3 regions of the Arthrobacter sp. 10N43 genome follow, and region 3 is predicted to be linked to each of the others. Evidence: riboswitches for the same ligand, from Rfam matches in the RefSeq annotation. Region 3 holds a riboswitch; each other region holds the start of a gene.
What was found. A riboswitch is a leader RNA that binds a small molecule or an ion and turns the genes downstream of it on or off. The one in region 3 is predicted to bind S-adenosylmethionine.

Region 1 (6,269 bases), on a different contig from region 3:
ACGGCGACGGCGGACCAGGCCTTCCAGCCCGGAACGCCGGGGCGGGGCACGGTGTGGCGCTGGTCCAGGGCACTCCTCACTCAGCGCACGTTTCAGTCATGGGCGGGGACGCTGCAGCCCGAGTGCGCGGCATCGCTGTGGACCCAGAGTGCGGAGGCGACTTCCTCGGCCAAATCGAATTCGCGCGGTGCCGCGGCTGAACCGATCCGTACCACCATGGGGCCGCCGAAGGGCCGGCGGCCCACCACTTCCACTTCGGCGTCGAGGACGATGTCCTCGGCCGCGAGGTAGCGCAGGAGCTCGGGGTTTTCGTCGCTGATCCGGGTGATCCGGCCGGTATGGCCGTCGTCGAGGTCGCTCAGGCGGTGGGCGGCCGGCACCAGGACGGAGCCGTCAGCGGCCGGGATGGGATCGCCGTGCGGGTCCCGGGTAGGGTTCCCCAGCTTGGCCGCCATCCGTTCAATGAACGTGTCGGAGACGGCATGCTCCAGGAGCTCGGCTTCGTCATGGACCTCGTCCCAGCGGTACCCGAGCTCCCGGACGAGGAACGTCTCGATCAGCCGGTGCCGCCGGACCATGGACAGGGCGAGCCGGACGCCGTCGCTGGTGAGCGTGACGGCGCTGTAGGGCTTGTGGTCTACGAGGCCTTGGTCCTTGAGCTTGCGGACCATTTCCGAGACCGAGGAGTTGGCGACGCCTAGGCGCTGGGCCAATTGCGAGGAAGTGATGGGCTTCCGCTGCCACTCGGTGAAGGAATAGATGACCTTGACGTAGTCCTCGATCGAGGAGGAGGGCGTACTGGTCTTCACAGACCTAAGCCTACCGTCAGCTCTTCCCGGAGAACGTGAGCCACAGCAGGACCAGATTTAGTGCCACGACGAGCACGACGCTGATGATGGCTGCGATTCGGAGGGCCATGCCGTCGGCAAACTGGCCCATCAGGGCCTTGTTGCTGGTCAATACCACGAGCGGGACCAGGACAAAGGGAATCCCGAAGCTGAGGACCACCTGGCTCAGGACGAGCGCCCACGTGGGGTCGAAGCCGACGGCCAGCAGGACAATGGCCGGAATCAGGGTCACGACGCGGCGGGCCATGACGGGGATCCGGATCTTGAGCAGGCCCTGCATGATGGTTCCGCCTGCGTAGCAGCCCACGGAGGTGGATGCCAGGCCGGACGCGAGGAGCCCGACCGCGAAGACCACCCCGACGATGGGGCCCAGGTTGGCGGTGATGGCGGCGTGGGCGCCCTCGATCGTGTCCGTGCCGTCCTCGCCCCCGAGGGTGGAGGCGGCGAGGAGCAGCATGCCGATGTTGACGACTCCGGCGATGGCCAGCGCGGCCCCGACGTCGAGTCGTGTGGCCCGGACCAGGTGGTCGATGGCCGACGGGGGGACATGCAGGTGTTGGTCCGGGCGGTGCCGGTCGCGGGACAGCGCCGAGTGGACGTAGATGGCGTGCGGCATCACGGTAGCGCCGAGCATGCTGGCGGCCAGCAGGACGGTGTCCGGGCCCTGGAAGCCGGGCACGAGGCCGGCCAGGGCGGCCCCCGGATCCGGCGGGCTGATGAACAGCCCGGCCAGGAAGCCGATGGTGATGATGCCGAGCAGGAACATGATGATGAATTCGAAGGGCCGCTGTTTTTCCCGGGCCTGCACCGCGAGCAGGAGCATCGACACCGCGCCCACAATCACGGCGCCAAGGGGGAGGGGGAGCCCGAAAAGCAGGTTCAGGGCGATTGCTCCGCCCACCACTTCGGCGAGGTCGGTGGCGGCTGCCACGATTTCGGCCTGCAGCCAGAAGGCGCGGCGGGCGAGCGGTTTGAGCCGCTCGCCCAGGATCTCCGGGAGGCTCTTGCCCGTGACGATCCCGAGCTTGGCGGACTGGTACTGGACCAGTACGGCCATGATGTTGGCGGCCACCAGGACCCACACCAGCAGGTAGCCGTACTGCGCGCCGGCGGTCAGGTTGGCGGCCACGTTGCCAGGGTCCACGTAGGCGATCGACGCCACGAATGCCGGCCCCAGCAGTCCGATCAGCGCCCTGCGGGCACCCGGATGTTTGTAGGTGCGTGCGTCCTGCGGCGGTTGTTCGTGTCCCTTGACGTCCAGCACTGCCTGCTCCTGTGGTTGGTGCGTCGGCGTTGACGCGATGATCGGCACCGGCAGGGGCCGGCATCAAAGTTACGGATGCCTACAAGTAATTATTAGGCATACCGAAACAATAAGCCCAGCAGGCCCTGCATGCAATCCGGGGCGTCAGGTCCGCGTCGCCCGCCACGTCTGGGTCAGGTAGGGGAGTTTGAGGACGTCGCCGGGGGCGTGCCCCAAATGCTCGTGCAGGTACCAGTCGAGGTTGGCCATGACTTTTGCCCGGGTCGGCTCCGATGCCGCGAGGTAGTAGCTGCGGGACTTGGTCAGCTCCTGGATGTCCTCCGTGGTGACCGGATCCTCCCACCGTGTCAGATGGCTCTCCAGGCCCGTGAACTCAGGGCCCACAGGCGGCCGGAAGTGCGGTTTGTGGACGTCCCCGGCATGCATGATGCGTGAGAGCCGGTGCACCCACGGCACCGCCGTGTCGAGCTGGTTCCAGACCAGGCCAAGGACGCCGTGCGGCCGCAGGATCCGGGCGATCTCGGTACTGGCCACACGGGGGTCGCACCAGTGCCACGCCTGGGCAACCGTGACCACGTCGAAGGACTCCGGTTCAAGTCCGGTGTCTTCGGCGCGGCCTTCGACGGCGGTGACAGCCGGCAGGGTCCGGCGCAGCTGCCCGAGCATGTCGGCGGAGGGGTCAACGGCAACCGTGTGCAGTCCCCGGGCGACAAGCAGCGCGGTGAACTTGCCCGTGCCGGCGCCAATGTCTGCCGCGTCACTGGCTCCCGCCGGGATCAGCCAGTCGGCCGAATCCTGCGGATAACCGGGGCGGACACGTTCATAGTGCTCCCCGCCGTCCTGGAAGCTCTGGCCGAGTTCCTGGCGCCGTTCACCGCGCAGTTTGGGACCGGTGTGCAGTTTCGATGCGCTGTGCAGTTTCGGTCCGCTATGCAGTTTCGATGCGCTGGGCAGCTTGGGTTCGCCGCGTGGCACGTGCGATCTCCTTCGGAAAGGTCCTGTTGGTTCAGATACCTTTCGAATTTACCGCACCCGCGCCGGGCCCTAATTCCGCAGGCCTGGTAGTCCACACGGCCAGCTCGACGCCGCTAGTCCAGGTTGCAGGGGGCGGCACCGGCGGTGCCGGGGGTGTTCGGCGCCCAATGCGGGTAGGTGCGGGTGTCGTGGGCCGGTACCCAGCGGCCGGCATCCACCACGTAGTCCCAGCCGAGTCCGGTTTGCCGCAGTTGCTGCAGGCCGGCCAGCAGGCGCTCGGCGTCCTCCAGCCGTGAGCCGAGGCCGAAGCTCGCGCGCAGGGAGCCGGCGGGCAGGCCGAGCCGCTTGAGCAGCGGGTGGGCGCAGAAGCGGCCGTCGCGCAGGCCGATGCCGTGTTCGGCCGACAGGTAGGCGGCCACCAGCCCGGCGTCGTAGCCCTCGACCGAGAAGTTCACGACGCCGATGGTGCCGGTCTGATCGCCCGCTTCGGAATCGGCAAATATCCGGTGCACGGTCACGCCCTCGATGCCTTCGAGACCCTCGACCAGGAAGGACCGGATGGCGTCCTCGTGGGCCTGCCACTGCTCCGGGTCCAGTGCCGCGATGACCTGGGTGGCGCGGGCCAGGGCGGCAGCACCCAGGACGTTCGGCGAGCCGCCCTCGTGCCGGGCCGGCCCGGTGGTCCAGCTGACGGAGTCGAGCCGGGCGTCACGGACGGCGCCGCCGCCGGCCAGGTGCGGGGTGCCGGCGTCGAGCCAGTCGGTCCGTCCCACCAGCACGCCGGAGCCGAACGGGGCGTACAGCTTGTGCCCCGAGAAGGCGAGGTAGTCGACGTCGTCCGCGGCGATGTCAATCCGCCGGTGCGGGGCCAGCTGCGCGGCGTCGACGACGATCCTGGCGCCGTACTCGTGCGCCAGTGCGGCGAGGGCCCGGATCGGCAGGATCTCCCCGGTGACATTCGAGGCGCCGGTGACGGCGAGCAGGCTGACGCCGCCGCGGGCGAGTTCGTCCCGGAGGCGGTCCACCGTGGCTGCGAGGGTGGGAGCGGCCACGACGCTGCGGTGCGGGACGTTCTGCCAGGGCAGGAGGTTGGCGTGGTGCTCGATGTCGAGATAGAGGACCTCACCGGCGGGGCGGCCGTCGCGCAGCGGCAGGCAGCCGGCCAGCAGGTTCAGTGAATCGGTGGTGTTGCGGGTGAAGATCACGGAATCGTCCGCACGGCCGCCGACGAAGTCCCGCACAATGTCCCGGGCGTTCTCGTAGACGGAGGTGCTGATCTGCGATGCATAGCCGGCGCCGCGGTGCACACTCGCGTAGTACGGCAGGATTTCGTTCAGGTAGGCCGAGACGACGGACAGGGCCGGTGCGGAGGCGCCGTAGTCGAGGTTGGCGTAGCGGGCGTGGCCGCCTGTGATCAGCGGGGCCTGGATTTCGGCCCCGGTGACGGCGGCCAGCGGCCGGGCCGCGACGGCGCGGCGTCCGTCAGGGCGCGCTGCGTCGGAGCCGGCGTGGAATTCGGGGGCTGCGGGGAAAATGGCAGTTGTCATGGGACCTCACTCGACCAGGACCCCACATGGTGGGAATCCGCGCTTGCCGGGTCCGTTCCGGACCGGCCAGGTCGTCACCCGGGGCACCCCACCGCGAAAGGAGGGTTGCCGGCCAGCAAACCGGGGTTTAGCGCTGGCACTCGTGACCTGCATCGAGCGTAGGACATCAGCGCAGCCGGGGAAAAGGCGCCGGCGATTGTGAAGCGGATTATTACGGACCAGGCCTACGAAGCACGCGGATCCGCCGCAACACGCGTCAGGGGAGGCAAGGTGCGGGCGCCGGCGGGCTGGACACTGAGGCCGAACAGGGCCTCCACTGCTGCCGCGTAGTCGTGCTGCCGGCCGTCCGCGGCCAGTTCCCGCGCGCGGACTGTTGGAAGGTGAAGCAGCCGGCGGACCATTCGGCGCATCGCCAGGTTCACATCCTCAGCCTGGGCGGCGCTGCCGTGTTGCCGCAGGACGCGCTCCATTTCAGCTTCGAGGACCTGGTGGACGTGCCGGCGCAGGGCCACGATTGCGGCGTCGGCTGCGCGCAGTTCCTCGCGTTTTTCGAAGCGGTGCGCCGCCTGCCGGACCATGGCGCGGGCGAGGCGGAGCGCCTCGGCGTCCGCCGGGGGAGCGGCGGATCCAACAGAGTCCAGGGTGATCAGTTCAACGCCCGGCAGATCCGCCACACCGGGGTCGAAGTCATGGCTGGGAGCGAGGTCGATGACGGTGAGGGGATGGACGGTGCCATCCCGCCAATCCGCCAGTTGGGCTGCCCCGATGCGCTTCTCCGTGCCGCTGCAGCCAATGATGATTTCTGCCCGCGCAACGGCGGCGGGCAGCTCCCGGTCCGTCAGCGGCGTGCCACCCCGGCTTGCCACAAACGACTCCGCCCGGCCGGATTGGGAGAAGACGGAAATGGTGGGGCATCGTTTGCTCCTGAGGATCTCCGCGACGCACGCGGCGTAGGAGCCGGTGCCAAAGAGGACCACGGACGCATCGGCCAGGGACGGCTGTGCTCCTCCGGCGGTGGCCAAATCAAGGGCCACGGATGCTATGGACCTGCTGGTGCTGCCGAGCGCGATCCGGGCCCCCACAGCCCTGCCGGTGCGGGACGCCTCCTGAAACAGCCGGACCAGAAGCCCGCCCGCAGTACCCGTAGCCTGTGCTTCAGCGAGGGCGCGCCGGACCTGGCCCGCGACGTGGCGCTCGCCCACCACGACGGAATCCAGGCCGGCTGCAACGGAGAAGAGATGTTCCGCCGCCGACGCCCCGGAGAAGTGCTCGAACAGGCACGCAAGCCGCGCCGCGGGGAGGTTCGCGCAGAGGCGGACCGTACCCAGGGCCTCGGAACAGGCGGCTGCTACGTGCTCCCCGGACGCCACCTCGCAGTAAATCTCGAAGCGGCTGCAGGTGGACACGATGACGGCTCCGGACACGGCGGAACTGCCGGCGAGCAGATGCTGGCCCAGTTCCGGGGAGACGGCGTGGAGCCTGGCGGCGGACTCTATGTCCAGGTCCCGGTACTTCGCAATGAGGACCAGCAGGACCGGACCGACGCCGGGGTCGGGGGTTTCGGGATCCGCGGGGTGAACCGATCCAGACATGGCTGCCCTCCTGCCACTCGATGCCCGCTCCGCGCCATGACTG
Region 2 (6,269 bases), on a different contig from region 3:
CCCCGAGGGTCGCGCACACGCCCAGGACCACGGGGGTGCCGTCCGCGCGGCGCCGGATCTGGACCTGCACGGGCCCGGTCAGCCCGAGGGTTCGGACGGCGGCCAGCCCCAGCTTCCGCACGTCCCCGGCCTGGCCCGCCGGCACCCTGCGGCTGACCTCGTCGCTGCCGGCTCGTCCATACGGGGTTTTCGTCTTCTCGAGAACCACGGCCACCGGCGCCATCGCGTTGCGCGCCGGAGTGCCGAACACCAGGCACACGTAGTCGGCGCCCGGGATGAACTCCTGGACAATTTGCCCGGCCGGCATGTTCCGCCAGCTCACGGTGGCGGTTCCGGCCAGCACGTGGACACCGCGGGAGCCTTTGAAGACCCTCGGCTTGATGACCACGGGGCCGCTGAGGCCGGCGAGCGATGCCGGCGCGGCGGCGAGGTCGCCCGGGACCCCGAACCGGGGCACCGGAATGCCGGCTGCCTGCAGTGCCCAGGTGGTGAACAGCTGATCATTGGCCAGGGCCACCGCCGCAGGGTCGCCCACGATGATCCGCACGTCCTGCGCGAATCCGCCACGGGCCGCGGCGAGGACCGGAAGCTCCACGGTGAGCGTCGGAATGATGAGGTTGATGGCTTCCCGGTCAACCAGCCGGCGCAGGTCCAGGATCATGTCCGGGTCCGTCGCCGGGAGGAGCCTCACCGCCGCGGTGGCGGGAACGTCCCCGTCCTGGCGGGTGTCGGCACGGGCGTCGGAGCCCAGATACGGGAGGCCGCGGGCTTCGAGCTGGGCCGCGACGGTCCGGCCGGCAGCGCTTGCTATCCCGGTAACCAGTATTCGCGGGCCCACGATCGCTCCATTCCGGCGTCCCCGGCAGGGCCGCGGCTGCGGCTCCGGCGGTTCCAGCCACCGATTTGCTGACAACTAATGAGTGGAAAGACGTTTCGATTGGGGGACGGCTTGATTCACGGACTGGGCGAATCAGCTGCTCCGGCCGACGCGTCAGACCTGTCCTCCTAGTAGACGGCGAATGGTCCCGGCCAGCACGAGTGGGCAGTACCCGAAACTGGAGCCCGCTACTACTTGTCCGGGTGGTCCGGGTGCCCCATCTGATCCACCAGCCTGAGCCGGCCGCCGTGGGCAGGGTCCGGTTACGGAACATGACGACGGCGGCGGTGCGGGCCGGCGTCGCAGGTGTTACGTTTTTGGGGAGTAATGAGAACCGGCGCCAAGCCCTGACTGGCCGGTCGGCAACCCTCCCTTTCGCGGCGGGGTGCCTCAGGTGAATACTCGGCATATCGACCATTCGAGCTGCAAGCGTGAAGAGGAGATCCGTCGTGCCCGACACGTCCACCCCTGCCATACCCAGTACTACCGCTGCCCCCAATGCAGCCCCCAGCGCCCCCAACGCCGGCGAGGAAAAGCTCGCCTACCGCCTCTTCACGGGGGCCGATGACCGCGCCTTCTGCGAGCGGGTGTCGGCAGCCCTGGCCGAGGGCTATGTCCTGCACGGAAGCCCGGCCGCCAGCTTCAACGGCAGCACCGTGATCGTGGCGCAGGCGGTGGTCCTGCCGGCCGCGATTGCGAGCGCGGACGCCGCCGTGGCCAATGCAGTCGATGAGCTCGACGCCGACGAGTTTGGCGCCGATGAAGCATTCGAGGGCCACGCGTGAGCTACGCCGGAGACCTCAGCCCGCAGGAGGCGTGGGCCAAGCTGGAGGCCGGAGCCATTCTGGTGGATGTCCGGACCGAGGGCGAATGGGCCCACATCGGCATCCCGGACACTGCGTCCGCAGGCGAAAAGCCGAACGATCCGCTCTTCATCCAGTGGAACGTCGCCGGAGGCGCCCCGAACCCGCTCTTCGTGGAGCAGCTAAGGCGGCAGGCACCGGAGGACACCGGCGTCGAACTGGTGTTCCTGTGCCGCTCCGGCGCCCGGTCGATCGCCGCCGCGACGGCCGCGACGGCCGCCGGCTACACCGCGTACAACGTTCTTGAGGGCTTCGAAGGCGAGACCGACCGCTTTGGCGAACGCACCGTCAACGGCTGGAAGAACCGCGGCCTGCCCACCAACCTTGGAAAGATTTAAGTGACTTTCAACCCCGACGCCGCCAGCTGGGCCGCCGACACGCAGGCTGTCCGCGGCGGCCTTGACCGCACCGGATTCCAGGAAACCACCGAGCCGATCTTCCTCAACTCGGGGTTCGTCTACGAGTCCGCCGCCGCCGCCGAGCGCGCCTTCACCGGCGAGGACGAGCGCTTCGTCTACTCCCGCTACGGCAACCCGTCCGTCGCCACCTTCCAGGAGCGGCTCCGGCTGCTCGAGGGAACGGAGGCATGTTTTGCGACGGCGTCCGGCATGTCCGCCGTGTTCACCGCACTCGGTGCGCTGTTGGCGGCCGGCGACCGCGTGGTCGCCGCCCGCTCGCTGTTCGGCTCGTGCTTTGTGATCCTCAACGAGATCCTGCCGCGCTGGGGTGTCGAGACGGTCTTCGTGGACGGCCCGGACCTGGAGCAGTGGGAGGCTGCTCTGTCAGAGCCGACGACGGCGGTGTTCTTCGAGTCGCCGTCGAACCCCATGCAGGAACTCGTGGACATCGCCGCCGTGAGCCAGCTGGCGCACGCGGCGGGCGCCACGGTGGTGGTCGACAACGTCTTCGCCACACCGCTGCTGCAGCGTTGCGGGGACCTCGGCGCCGACGTGGTCGTCTACTCGGGCACCAAACACATCGACGGCCAGGGACGCGTGCTCGGCGGGGCGATCCTGGGGACCAAGGAATTCATTGACGGTCCCGTCAAGCAGCTCATGCGGCACACCGGCCCTGCGCTCTCCGCGTTCAACGCCTGGGTGCTCACCAAGGGCCTGGAGACCATGGCCCTGCGCGTCAACCATTCCTCGGCCTCGGCACTGCGGCTGGCCGAATGGCTTGAGGGGCAGCCCGCGGTGAGTTGGGTGAAGTACCCGCTGCTGCGCTCCCACCCGCAGCACGAGCTCGCGGTGAAGCAGATGAAGGCCGGCGGCACCGTGCTCACGCTGGAGCTTTCGCCTTCCCCGGGACGCACCGCGAAAGAGGCAGCCTTTGCGCTGCTGGACGCGCTGCGGATCATCGACATCTCCAACAACCTAGGCGACGCGAAGTCCCTGATCACGCACCCGGCCACCACGACGCACCGCGCGATGGGCCCCGAAGGCCGCGCGGCAATCGGGCTCAGCGACGGCGTGGTCAGGCTTTCGGTGGGCCTGGAGGACGTGGAGGACCTGATCCGGGACCTCGGCCAGGCGCTCAAGCAGGTCTAGTCCAACGCGGGCGCTTAGGTCCAGGCCATCTTGAGGGCCCGCCAGGCATCGTCGTCGAGCATGCTGGACGGTGTGACGGCGACGGCGGCCGCCCCGCCGGAGACGGCTGCCTCCAGCCCGGCCGCCAGGTCCGCGGCCGGGATACGCCCGTCTTTGGCCCACATGCCGACCGAGATGGCGAACTTGCCGGGCCGCTTCGCCATGGCCCTGGCCAGCTCGGCGGAGTAGGAGGGTGCGGCGCCGCTGAGCCCGAAATAGTCCCACAGGACCAGCCGGTCCGCGGCCGCGGCGAGCAGCCCGTAGTCATGGCCGCTTTCGGGCCGGTCGCCGGCAGGATCGTGCCAGGGCGCCCGGACATCCATGTCGAGGGTGGCGCCGTTGGCGTGCGCGGCCGCCGCCGCCCTGGCCACGAGGGCTGCCACGGCCTTCGACCGCCAGGCGCCGAGACTGGGGTGTCCGACGTCGATGTCCCCGTTCGCGAGCCGCGGCCAGTCCGTCCCGCCGGTGGCCAGCAGGTAGGAATCCCGGTCGTCGCCGCCATAGGTGTTGTTGTCGAATATCAGCTCCGTCAAGGCCACGGCGTCCGGCTGGTACCGCCTGGTCACCTCGGCCACGAAATCCACCAGCCGTTCCCCCACAGGCCCCGTTGTGAGGGCGGTGACGCTGGCGAAGTCCTTCGAGCGGGTGCCGTCGAAGTTGATGCCCGCCAGGCCCGGATTCGTGCTGATCCAGCCCGGAATCAGCAGGTCGATGGTCAGTGTGATCCTGCGCTTCTTCCCATCGCTGCCGGTCCCCAGGGCCTTGACCGCGTCGGCCACGTGGTCACGGCCGGGGACGGCTTCAATCCCGGGGTGGGCGTCCCAGAGGAAAGCCGTCCAGTCCAGCCGCCCGACGCTGATGGTGACGCTGTTGGCGTTCACCTCGTCGAGCCGCCTGGCCAGTTCCGGCAGCGTCGAGGCGGCCTCGACCACTGTCTCGTAGCCGACGCCGACTGTGCGCTCCGCGGCGGATGCCGTCGGTTCCCGCGGCCCGCCGCATCCCGTGGCAGCGAGCGCCAGCACCGACAGGAGCGCCAGGGCAGGGACGCCGGCAGGCCTGCGCCTCAAACGCTGACCTCCGCGCGCCCCGCCGAGGCTTTAACGCTGACCACTCCGGTCCGCGCCAGCTTGTTCCAGCGCGCCTCCGTGCCGCGCAGTTCCTGCACCAGCGCGGCCACCATGGTCAGGCTCGTGAACACGGAATAGAGCGGGATGAGCGGAAGCGCCCAGACATGCCGCAGGTCCTTCCACGCCCTGTTCATGGCCAGGGCAAACACCGTGAGCAGCACGGTGATGAACAGCCCCACCCAGCCAAGGACTGCCCAGACGTCGGCGCCGACCGGGCTGCGGCCCAGCGCCATGAGGAAGACCAGATCCAGGAGCACCAGGATCTGGAGCACCGGCAGGACCACCATGGTGATGGTGTTGAAGAGCAGGTACGCGCCGAACGGGCCGTGCCGGGGGTTGCCGATCATGCCCTTGTGGACGCCCATGGTCTGCAGCAGCCCGCGGGCCCAGCGGACCCGCTGGCGCCAGAGCGCACGGACGGTTGACGGTGACTCGGCATAGACCAGCGCGCGGGGAGCGAAGACCACCCGGTAGCCGGCCTTGTGCACCCGCCAGGTGAGTTCCAGGTCCTCGCCCACGGTGTCTTCGCGGAACGGCCCGATTTCCTCCAGCACCCGACGGGGGAACGCCCCGATGTTGCCGGAGACGATCGGAAGACAGCGGATCATGGTCAGTGCCCGGCGGACCATCCCGGTGCCGACATGGCTGATGAACGCCAGCATCCGGGTCTGGACCCGGTTCAGGTTCACCGGCCGGTCATCGCCGCACACGGCCCCGGTGCGCGCATCAGCGAAGCCCTGGAGCATCCGCTGGACCGTGCGCTGGGAAAAGATCCCGTCGGCGTCGACAAACATGAGGATGTCGCCTGTGGCCTTGCGGATGCCCAGGTTCAGGGCGGCCCCCTTGCCGGCGTTGGCCTGCGTCAGGACCGTGATCCGCGGATCCGCAGCGGCGAGACGGTGCATCAGCTCGGCCGTATTGTCAGTGGAGCCGTCATCGACGAGCACCACCTCGTACCGGTCGTACCGGGTGAGCTGGATCGAGCGGACGCAGTTTTCGATCACGGTCGCCTCGTTGAACGCCGGGACAATGATCGAAACGCTGGGCCACTCATCGAGAAGGGTGGGCGTTTCGCGCCGGCGGCGCCGCGCTGCCCGGAGTTCGAATCCGACGGACAGCGGCAGCACGAGCAGTTTCACGAGCCCGAACACCAGGATTGGCAGGCCGAGAAGGAGCAAGAGGAACTCGGCCCCGGGGACGGCTGATGTGGAGGCTGATTCAAACCAGGACATCGGCGTACGCTCCTGCGCTTTGCCGGAAGGACGCCGGGTTAAAGGCTGGCAGGGCAAACGAGGCCAGGACGGCGTCGAGCAGTTCCGGGGCCCGCTCGCTGTTCGCGCCGAACCGTGCGTTCACTTCAAGAACCACGGGGGTCCCGTCGGCACGCCGGCGGACGTCGACGTCGACGGGGCCGGTGAGGCCCAGCGAGCTGACGGCGGCCATCGCCACGTTGCCGACGTCCACGGACTCGCCGGCTTCGACGCGGCGGGTGGTCACGGCGTTGCCCACGTTGCCCTGAGCCAGTTCGGTTTTCTCGACGACGACGACGAAAGGCGTGGTCCCGTTGCGCGCCGGCGTGCCGAACACCATGGGGCCGTATTCGGCACCAGGGATGAACTCCTGGACAATCTGGCCTTCCGGCAGGTGGTTCCAGTCCACGTCCTTGCTGCCGTCGATGACCATTACGCCGCGCCCGCCGCGGGAGACCCGCGGCTTGACCACCACGGGGCCCCCGAGCGCAGCCATGGCCGCGGCGGCGTTGGCAAAGTCCCCGGGCACGCCGAATCTCGGCACAGGCACACCGGCAGCGTGCAGC
Region 3 (6,269 bases):
GTATCGCCGGACTGTCCCTTGCCTCCGCCCTCGCAGGGGAATGCAGCGTGGCCCTGATCGAAGCCGAGCAGACCTTGGCCTACCACACCTCGGCCCGCTCGGCCCGGCAACTGATTCCCAGCTACGGCCCGCCCGTGGTCCAGGAACTCACCGTCCGGACGCTGGACCTCATCACCGCCCAGGACGCCGAACGCCCGGAACCGGTGCTCACGCCGCGCAGCTTCATGCTGATCGGGGACGACGCCACCGTCCAGGCGGAGGCCAGCGGCCACATGCGCCGGATCACCCATGCCGAGGCGCTGGAGCTGTGCCCGGCCCTCGTTCCGGAGTCGTTCAGCGCCGCGGGCCTGGACACTGGATCCTTCGCATGCAACGCCCCCGTGCTGCTCGAGGACCACCGGCGCCGTGCGGAGGCCGGCGGCGTGGACATCATCACCGGTGCCAGGGTCCATTCGGCCCAGCGCCTGGGCACCGGCTGGGAACTGGGCGCCGGGCAGGAAGGCTTCCAGTCCGCCGTCGTGGTCAATGCCGCCGGGGCCTGGGCGGATGAGCTTGCCGTCCTCAGCGGCGTCGAAAAAGTCCAGCTCCAGCCGTACCGGCGCACCGCGGCGATCGTCGACGTCGAGAATCCGCTCCCGGAAGCCGCCCCGTTCGTGGCCGCTGCCGACGACAGCTTCTACTTCCGGCCCGAACACGGCCAGATCCTGATCTCGCCCGCGGAGCACGTGCCCAGCGGCCCCGAGGATGCCCGGCCATACCCCGGCGACATCGAACGGCTCGTCGCCCGGCTCAACGCCATCACCACGCTCGGGATCAGGGGCGTCCGCCAGGCCTGGACGGGGCTGCGGACGGAGGCGGCCGACGGCGTCCCCGTGGTGGGGTTCGACGCCGAAGCCACCGGATTCTTTTGGCTCGCCGGCCAGGGCGGATACGGTTTCCAGACCTCCTCCGGCATCGCCGAACTGGCCGCCGGGCTGATCCTCTCCGGAAAAGGCGCCGGCCAGGGACCCGCCGCCACGGTCCCGCCCACCGAGGCCAGTCCGGCATCCCGGACAGCGGAAGCGCTGGCCGCGACCCGCTGGTCCATCCGGCGCTGAAGAATGGACCCATGAGCACCCTCATCACCAATATCGCCGAACTGATGACCCAGGACGCGGAACACCGCGTCCTCCGCGACGCGGCGGTGGTGATCGAGGGCGAGCGGATTTCCTGGCTCGGCCCCGCATCCGAGGCGCCGGCGGCCGACGAGGCCGTGGACGCCGCCGGCCGGGCGCTCCTGCCCGGCTGGGTTGACTCTCACACCCACCTGATCTTCGCGGGGGACCGCACGGCCGAGTTCGAAGCAAGGATGGCGGGGGAGAGCTACAGCGCGGGCGGGATCGCAGTCACCACCGGCGCCACCCGGAGCACGAGCGACTACGACCTCACCCGCCTTGCCATGGGCCGCGTCGCGGAGGCCGTCGCCCAGGGCACCACCTACCTGGAGACCAAAACCGGCTACGGCCTGGACCTCGAAAACGAGGCCCGCAGTGCCCGCATCGCCTCGACCGTCGCGGACGAAGTGACCTACCTTGGGGCGCATCTGGTGCCCGCCGGGGCGGACGCGGAGGAATACACCGAGCTGGTCTGCGGGCCGATGCTCGCCGCGGTCCGGCCCTACGTCCGCTGGGCCGACGTCTTTTGCGAACAGGGCGCCTTCAACGAGGAGCAGTCACGCCGGGTCCTCCTGGCCTGCAAGGCCGCCGGGCTGGGGTTGCGGGTCCATGGCAACCAGCTCGGCGAGGGCCCCGGCGTCCGGCTGGCGGTGGAAGTCGGCGCCGCGAGCGTGGACCACGTGAATTACCTGTCGGCCGCAGACATCGATGCCCTCGCCGCCAGCTGGTCCGGGTGGGACGCCGACGGCGGCTCCGGCTCCGGCAAGGGCACCGGCGGCTCCGGCACCCGCGGCACGGTGGCCACGTGCCTGCCGGCCTGCGACCTGTCCACCCGGCAGCCCCTGGCCCCCGGCCGGGAACTGCTCGACGCCGGCGTGCAGATCGCTTTGGCGTCCAACTGCAATCCCGGCACGTCCTACACGAGCTCCATGGCGTTCTGCGTAACTACCGCCGTGCTGCAGATGCGGCTCAGCGTCCATGAGGCCGTGCGCGCCGCGACGTACGGCGGCGCCCTGGCCCTGGGCCGGGAATCCGGGAACGACGTCGACGGCGAACGTGCGGTGGGCTCGATCGCCGTCGGGCACCGCGCGGACCTGCACCTGCTCAACGCGCCGTCGGCGACGCACCTTGCCTACCGGCCCGGTATCCCGCTGACCCACGCGGTGTGGCGGGCCGGCGTTCCGCAGAAGCTCCGGTAGCGCCGGCGGTCCGCCAGGGCCGGCTAGAACATCATGGGCGGAGCGTCGAGGACTGTTTCGTCCACGCGCCGCAACTCCCACTGCGTGAAGGGCTTGTCGAGCTCGTACTTCCCGCGGGCAGTGCGCAGCAGGGTGCGGACCTCGGCGTTCTCCGGGTTGTTCAAGGACTCGAAATATTCCACGGACCAGTGGAACCAGCGCATGCAGAACAGCCGCATGGTCAGCCCGTGGGTCACAAACAGGGCGTTCGGGGCGTAGTTGGGCTTGGACCAGTGCCGGTGCAGGGTTTCCATGAAAGAGGAAATCCTGTCGTACACATCGGAACCGGACTCGCCCTCGCGGAAACGGTAGAAGAAGTGCCCGTAGGCGTTACGGAGTTCCTTCTGGTCCTCAATGTCGCCGGCGATCTGAAAGTTGGCCCAGTCCTGTTCCCGCAGCCGCGGTTCCTCGATCACCCGCTCCACGAGCGGGCCAAGATTGAGCGCCTCGAGGGTCTGGTAGGCGCGCAGATACGGCGAGACGTAGACGCACACCGGCCGCCCGTCCAGCTGGCGCTTGACCTCCTCGCCGGCCGCGGTCGCCTGCTCCAGGCCAAGCGGCGTCAACGGAATCCGGTAATCCGGAACACGGTTGTAGATCGAGGTATCGGCATTGGCGGCAGACTGGCCGTGCCGGATCATGATGATTTTCCGGGGCGCACTCATAATCCCCAAGCATAGGGCTCCCAAAATGCCGGCGGTGCCCGCGCGGCCTGCACCACGCGGGCACCAGCAAACTATCGGCAACTGCAGGCAAGATAGAAACATGTTGGTTCCCTCCCGCCGTCGGCTGCGGTTCGAAGTGTTGATTGTCCTGGGGTTGTCGCTGGGGCAGTCCGCGGTCTACTCCCTGGTGCAGCTGCTGGACAAGATGACCACGGCGCCGCTGGCCCAGGGGACGTCCACGCTGAACCGTTCGCAGAGCACGCGCGAATACTTCGACCTCACCTACCAGGTGCTGGACATCTTCTTCGCCCTGGTTCCGGTGGCCCTGGTGATCTACTTCCTCACCGAACACTGGCCGGCCGGAGTGCGCGGAACCTCGGCGTTCCGAAGGATCGGCTTCGACTTCGCCCGGCCCGGCAAGGACCTCCTGCAGGGCCTGGGGCTCGCCGCGCTCATCGGCATTCCGTCCCTCGGGCTCTACGCCGCCGGCCGGGCGCTGGGGATCACGACGTCGATCATCCCCAGCGCCCTGGACGCGTACTGGTGGACCGTGCCGGTGCTGGTCCTGTCCGCGATCCGGCACGCGGTGGTCGAGGAAGTCATTGTGGTGGCGTATCTGCTGGACCGGCTCGGGAAACTGGGCTGGAGCGTGCCGGCGGCAATCATCGCCAGCGCACTGCTCCGCGGCAGCTACCACCTGTACCAGGGGTTCGGGCCGTTCATCGGCAACGCGGTGATGGGCGTCATCTTTGCGCTGTTCTACATCCGGACCAAGCGGGTGATGCCGCTCGTGATCGCCCACGCCATCCTGGACACCGTTGCGTTCGTGGGGTTCAGCCTGTTCGGCAAGGCCGTGGGCCTGGGCTGAGGGGCTGTTCTGGACGACGGGCGTTAAATAATCTCGGCCGCCATCTCCTGGGTGACATCGTTGGCACCTAGGGGATGGCGGCCGAAGCGTGGGGCGGGTGGAGCGTTAGATCGTGACCGCTCCGGAGGCGGTCTCGAAGGTGACCGAGAGGATGCCGGGCGTGCCGTGCGGTGCGATCCAGTTCACTGCGACGTCTTCCAGCGGCTTTTCAACCGGCTCGCCCAGCCATTCCGTCACGCGCGCTGCCGAACCGGCAATGGTCAGCGCGGACATTTTGACCTCGCTCGCGTAGGCGTTGGACGGGTGCAGTCCCGGGTCGCCCTCCCACTTGAGCATGTAGGGCACCTGAGGGTCGGCGATGAGCCCCAGGATGCCGATCTGCTTCCAGACCAGTTCACGGCCGTCCGGAAACTTCCGGTTGCCGTTCACGGCCGCGCGGCCGAGCCGCTCTTCGAACGGGGCGAGATCGTCAACCTCGACGCACCACCCCATCCAGCCGCCGCCCGCTTCGGAGCGTGCCCGGACAGCCTGGCCGAACGGGGCCTTGTCCGAGGCCGGGTGGTTCAGGACCTCCACGACTTCCAGGTACTTGTGTCCCGCGAGCGGGATAATCATGTTGCGTGTCCCGAAACGGGGGTGCACTCCACCCTTCACGGCTTCGACGCCGAGGGCAGACGCAATACGTTCAGTGGTGGCTGCCAAGCCATCGTGTTCACAGGCGTAAGAGACGTGATCCATGCGCATGCCCTCATCTTGGCACTTTGTGATGGACCTCTCAGCTTAGGCTTGCCTTACCATCGTGGGATGTCCAGTGTTACCTGCCGTTACATCCCGAGAGGCATTCCTGGACCGGCGCCTTCATCTTCGTCACAAAGCTATCCAGCGCTCCGCCGCCATTCCTACACTGAAGCAAGGTCATGAGTGCCAGCGCAAAGCCCCGGTTTGCTGGCCGGCAACCCTCGTCTCGCGGTGGGGTGCCCCGGGTGAGGACCCGGCCGTCCGGCGCCCGCCGGAAGGCAAGCGCGGCGCCTGCGCCGGTACGGGCCGAAGGGCCCTGGCCGGTGCTGTGCCCAGTACCCTCAGGAGCGTCAATGTCCACTGCCTGGTCCTTTGAAACCCGCCAGATCCACGCCGGCCAGGAGGCCGACTCCGCCACCGGCGCGCGGTCCCTGCCGATCTACCAGACGACGTCGTTCGTGTTCCCTAGCGCCGAAAGCGCCGCGAACCGCTTTGCACTCGCCGAACTCGCGCCCATCTACACCCGGATCGGCAACCCCACCCAGGACGCCGTCGAACAGCGCGTGGCCAGCCTTGAGGGCGGCCTCGCAGCCCTGCTGCTCAGCTCCGGGCAGGCCGCCGAGACCTTCGCGATCCTCAACATCGCCGAGGCCGGGGACCATGTGGTGGCCAGCCCCAGCCTCTACGGCGGCACCTACAACCTGCTCGCCCACACGCTGAAGAAGTTCGGCATCTCCGTGACCTTCGTGGAGGACCCGGACAACCTGGACCACTGGCGGGACGCCGTCCAGCCCAACACCAAGCTGTTCTTTGGCGAAGTGGTCTCCAACCCGCGCCAGGACGTGCTGGACATCGAAGGCGTGTCCGGGGTGGCCCACGAGGCCGGCGTGCCCCTGATCGTCGACAACACACTCTCCACCCCGTACCTCATCCGTCCGATCGAGTGGGGCGCGGACATCGTGGTCCACTCCGCCACCAAGTACCTGGGCGGCCACGGCGCCGCGATCGCCGGGGTGATCGTGGATTCCGGCAAGTTCGACTTCGGCAAGGACCCCGCCCGGTTCCCGGGCTTCAACACCCCCGACCCCACCTACAACGGCCTGGTCTACGCCCGGGACCTCGGTGCGGACGGCGCACTGGGCGCCAACCTCTCCTACATCCTCAAGGCCCGCGTGCAGCTCCTGCGCGACCTCGGCTCTGCCGTGTCCCCTTTCAACGCCTTCCTCATCGCCCAGGGCATCGAAACGCTGAGCCTGCGCGTCGAACGCCACGTTGCCAACGCCACCAAGGTGGCGCAGTGGCTGGAGGCCAGGGACGACGTCGAATCGGTCGCCTACGCGGGGCTGCCGTCCAGCCCCTGGTACGAGCGTGGCCGCAAATACGGGCCCAAGGGGACCGGCGCCGTCGTCGCCTTCAACCTCGCCGGGGGAGCGGAGGCCGGCAAGCGGTTCGTCGATGCCCTCGAACTGCACTCGCATGTCGCGAACATCGGCGATGTCCGCTCCCTGGTGATCCACCCGGCGTCCACCACGCACAGCCAGCTCTCGCCCGAGCAGCAGGAGATCGCCGGGGTCAATCCCGGGCTGGTGCGGCTCTCGGTGGGCCT

Region 1: another riboswitch for S-adenosylmethionine. It lies ahead of AC1DDO_RS10770 (aminotransferase class V-fold PLP-dependent enzyme); the one in region 3 lies ahead of AC1DDO_RS12600 (bifunctional o-acetylhomoserine/o-acetylserine sulfhydrylase).
Region 2: another riboswitch for S-adenosylmethionine. It lies ahead of AC1DDO_RS19215 (DUF1737 domain-containing protein); the one in region 3 lies ahead of AC1DDO_RS12600 (bifunctional o-acetylhomoserine/o-acetylserine sulfhydrylase).

The regions. Positions count from the first base shown of each region.
Region 1 covers NZ_JBFTIA010000004.1:549,553-555,821, forward strand. Annotated here, with positions in the region: gene AC1DDO_RS10750 (fluoride efflux transporter FluC) at 1-80, opposite strand, end outside; gene AC1DDO_RS10755 (metal-dependent transcriptional regulator) at 93-809, opposite strand; gene AC1DDO_RS10760 (Nramp family divalent metal transporter) at 826-2,112, opposite strand; gene AC1DDO_RS10765 (class I SAM-dependent methyltransferase) at 2,257-3,030, opposite strand; gene AC1DDO_RS10770 (aminotransferase class V-fold PLP-dependent enzyme) at 3,201-4,634, opposite strand; SAM riboswitch class IV at 4,669-4,782, opposite strand; gene AC1DDO_RS10775 (glutamyl-tRNA reductase) at 4,859-6,226, opposite strand.
Region 2 covers NZ_JBFTIA010000013.1:78,127-84,395, reverse strand. Annotated here, with positions in the region: gene AC1DDO_RS19220 (ATP-grasp domain-containing protein) at 1-838, opposite strand, end outside; SAM riboswitch class IV at 1,201-1,315, shown strand; gene AC1DDO_RS19215 (DUF1737 domain-containing protein) at 1,351-1,662, shown strand; gene AC1DDO_RS19210 (rhodanese-like domain-containing protein) at 1,659-2,078, shown strand; gene AC1DDO_RS19205 (O-succinylhomoserine sulfhydrylase) at 2,079-3,287, shown strand; gene AC1DDO_RS19200 (hypothetical protein) at 3,302-4,393, opposite strand; gene AC1DDO_RS19195 (glycosyltransferase family 2 protein) at 4,390-5,685, opposite strand; gene AC1DDO_RS19190 (ATP-grasp domain-containing protein) at 5,672-6,269, opposite strand, start outside.
Region 3 covers NZ_JBFTIA010000005.1:192,142-198,410, reverse strand. Annotated here, with positions in the region: gene AC1DDO_RS12625 (NAD(P)/FAD-dependent oxidoreductase) at 1-1,097, shown strand, start outside; gene AC1DDO_RS12620 (amidohydrolase family protein) at 1,109-2,353, shown strand; gene AC1DDO_RS12615 (histidine phosphatase family protein) at 2,377-3,057, opposite strand; gene AC1DDO_RS12610 (CPBP family intramembrane glutamic endopeptidase) at 3,158-3,925, shown strand; gene AC1DDO_RS12605 (VOC family protein) at 4,031-4,669, opposite strand; SAM riboswitch class IV at 4,839-4,954, shown strand; gene AC1DDO_RS12600 (bifunctional o-acetylhomoserine/o-acetylserine sulfhydrylase) at 5,017-6,269, shown strand, end outside.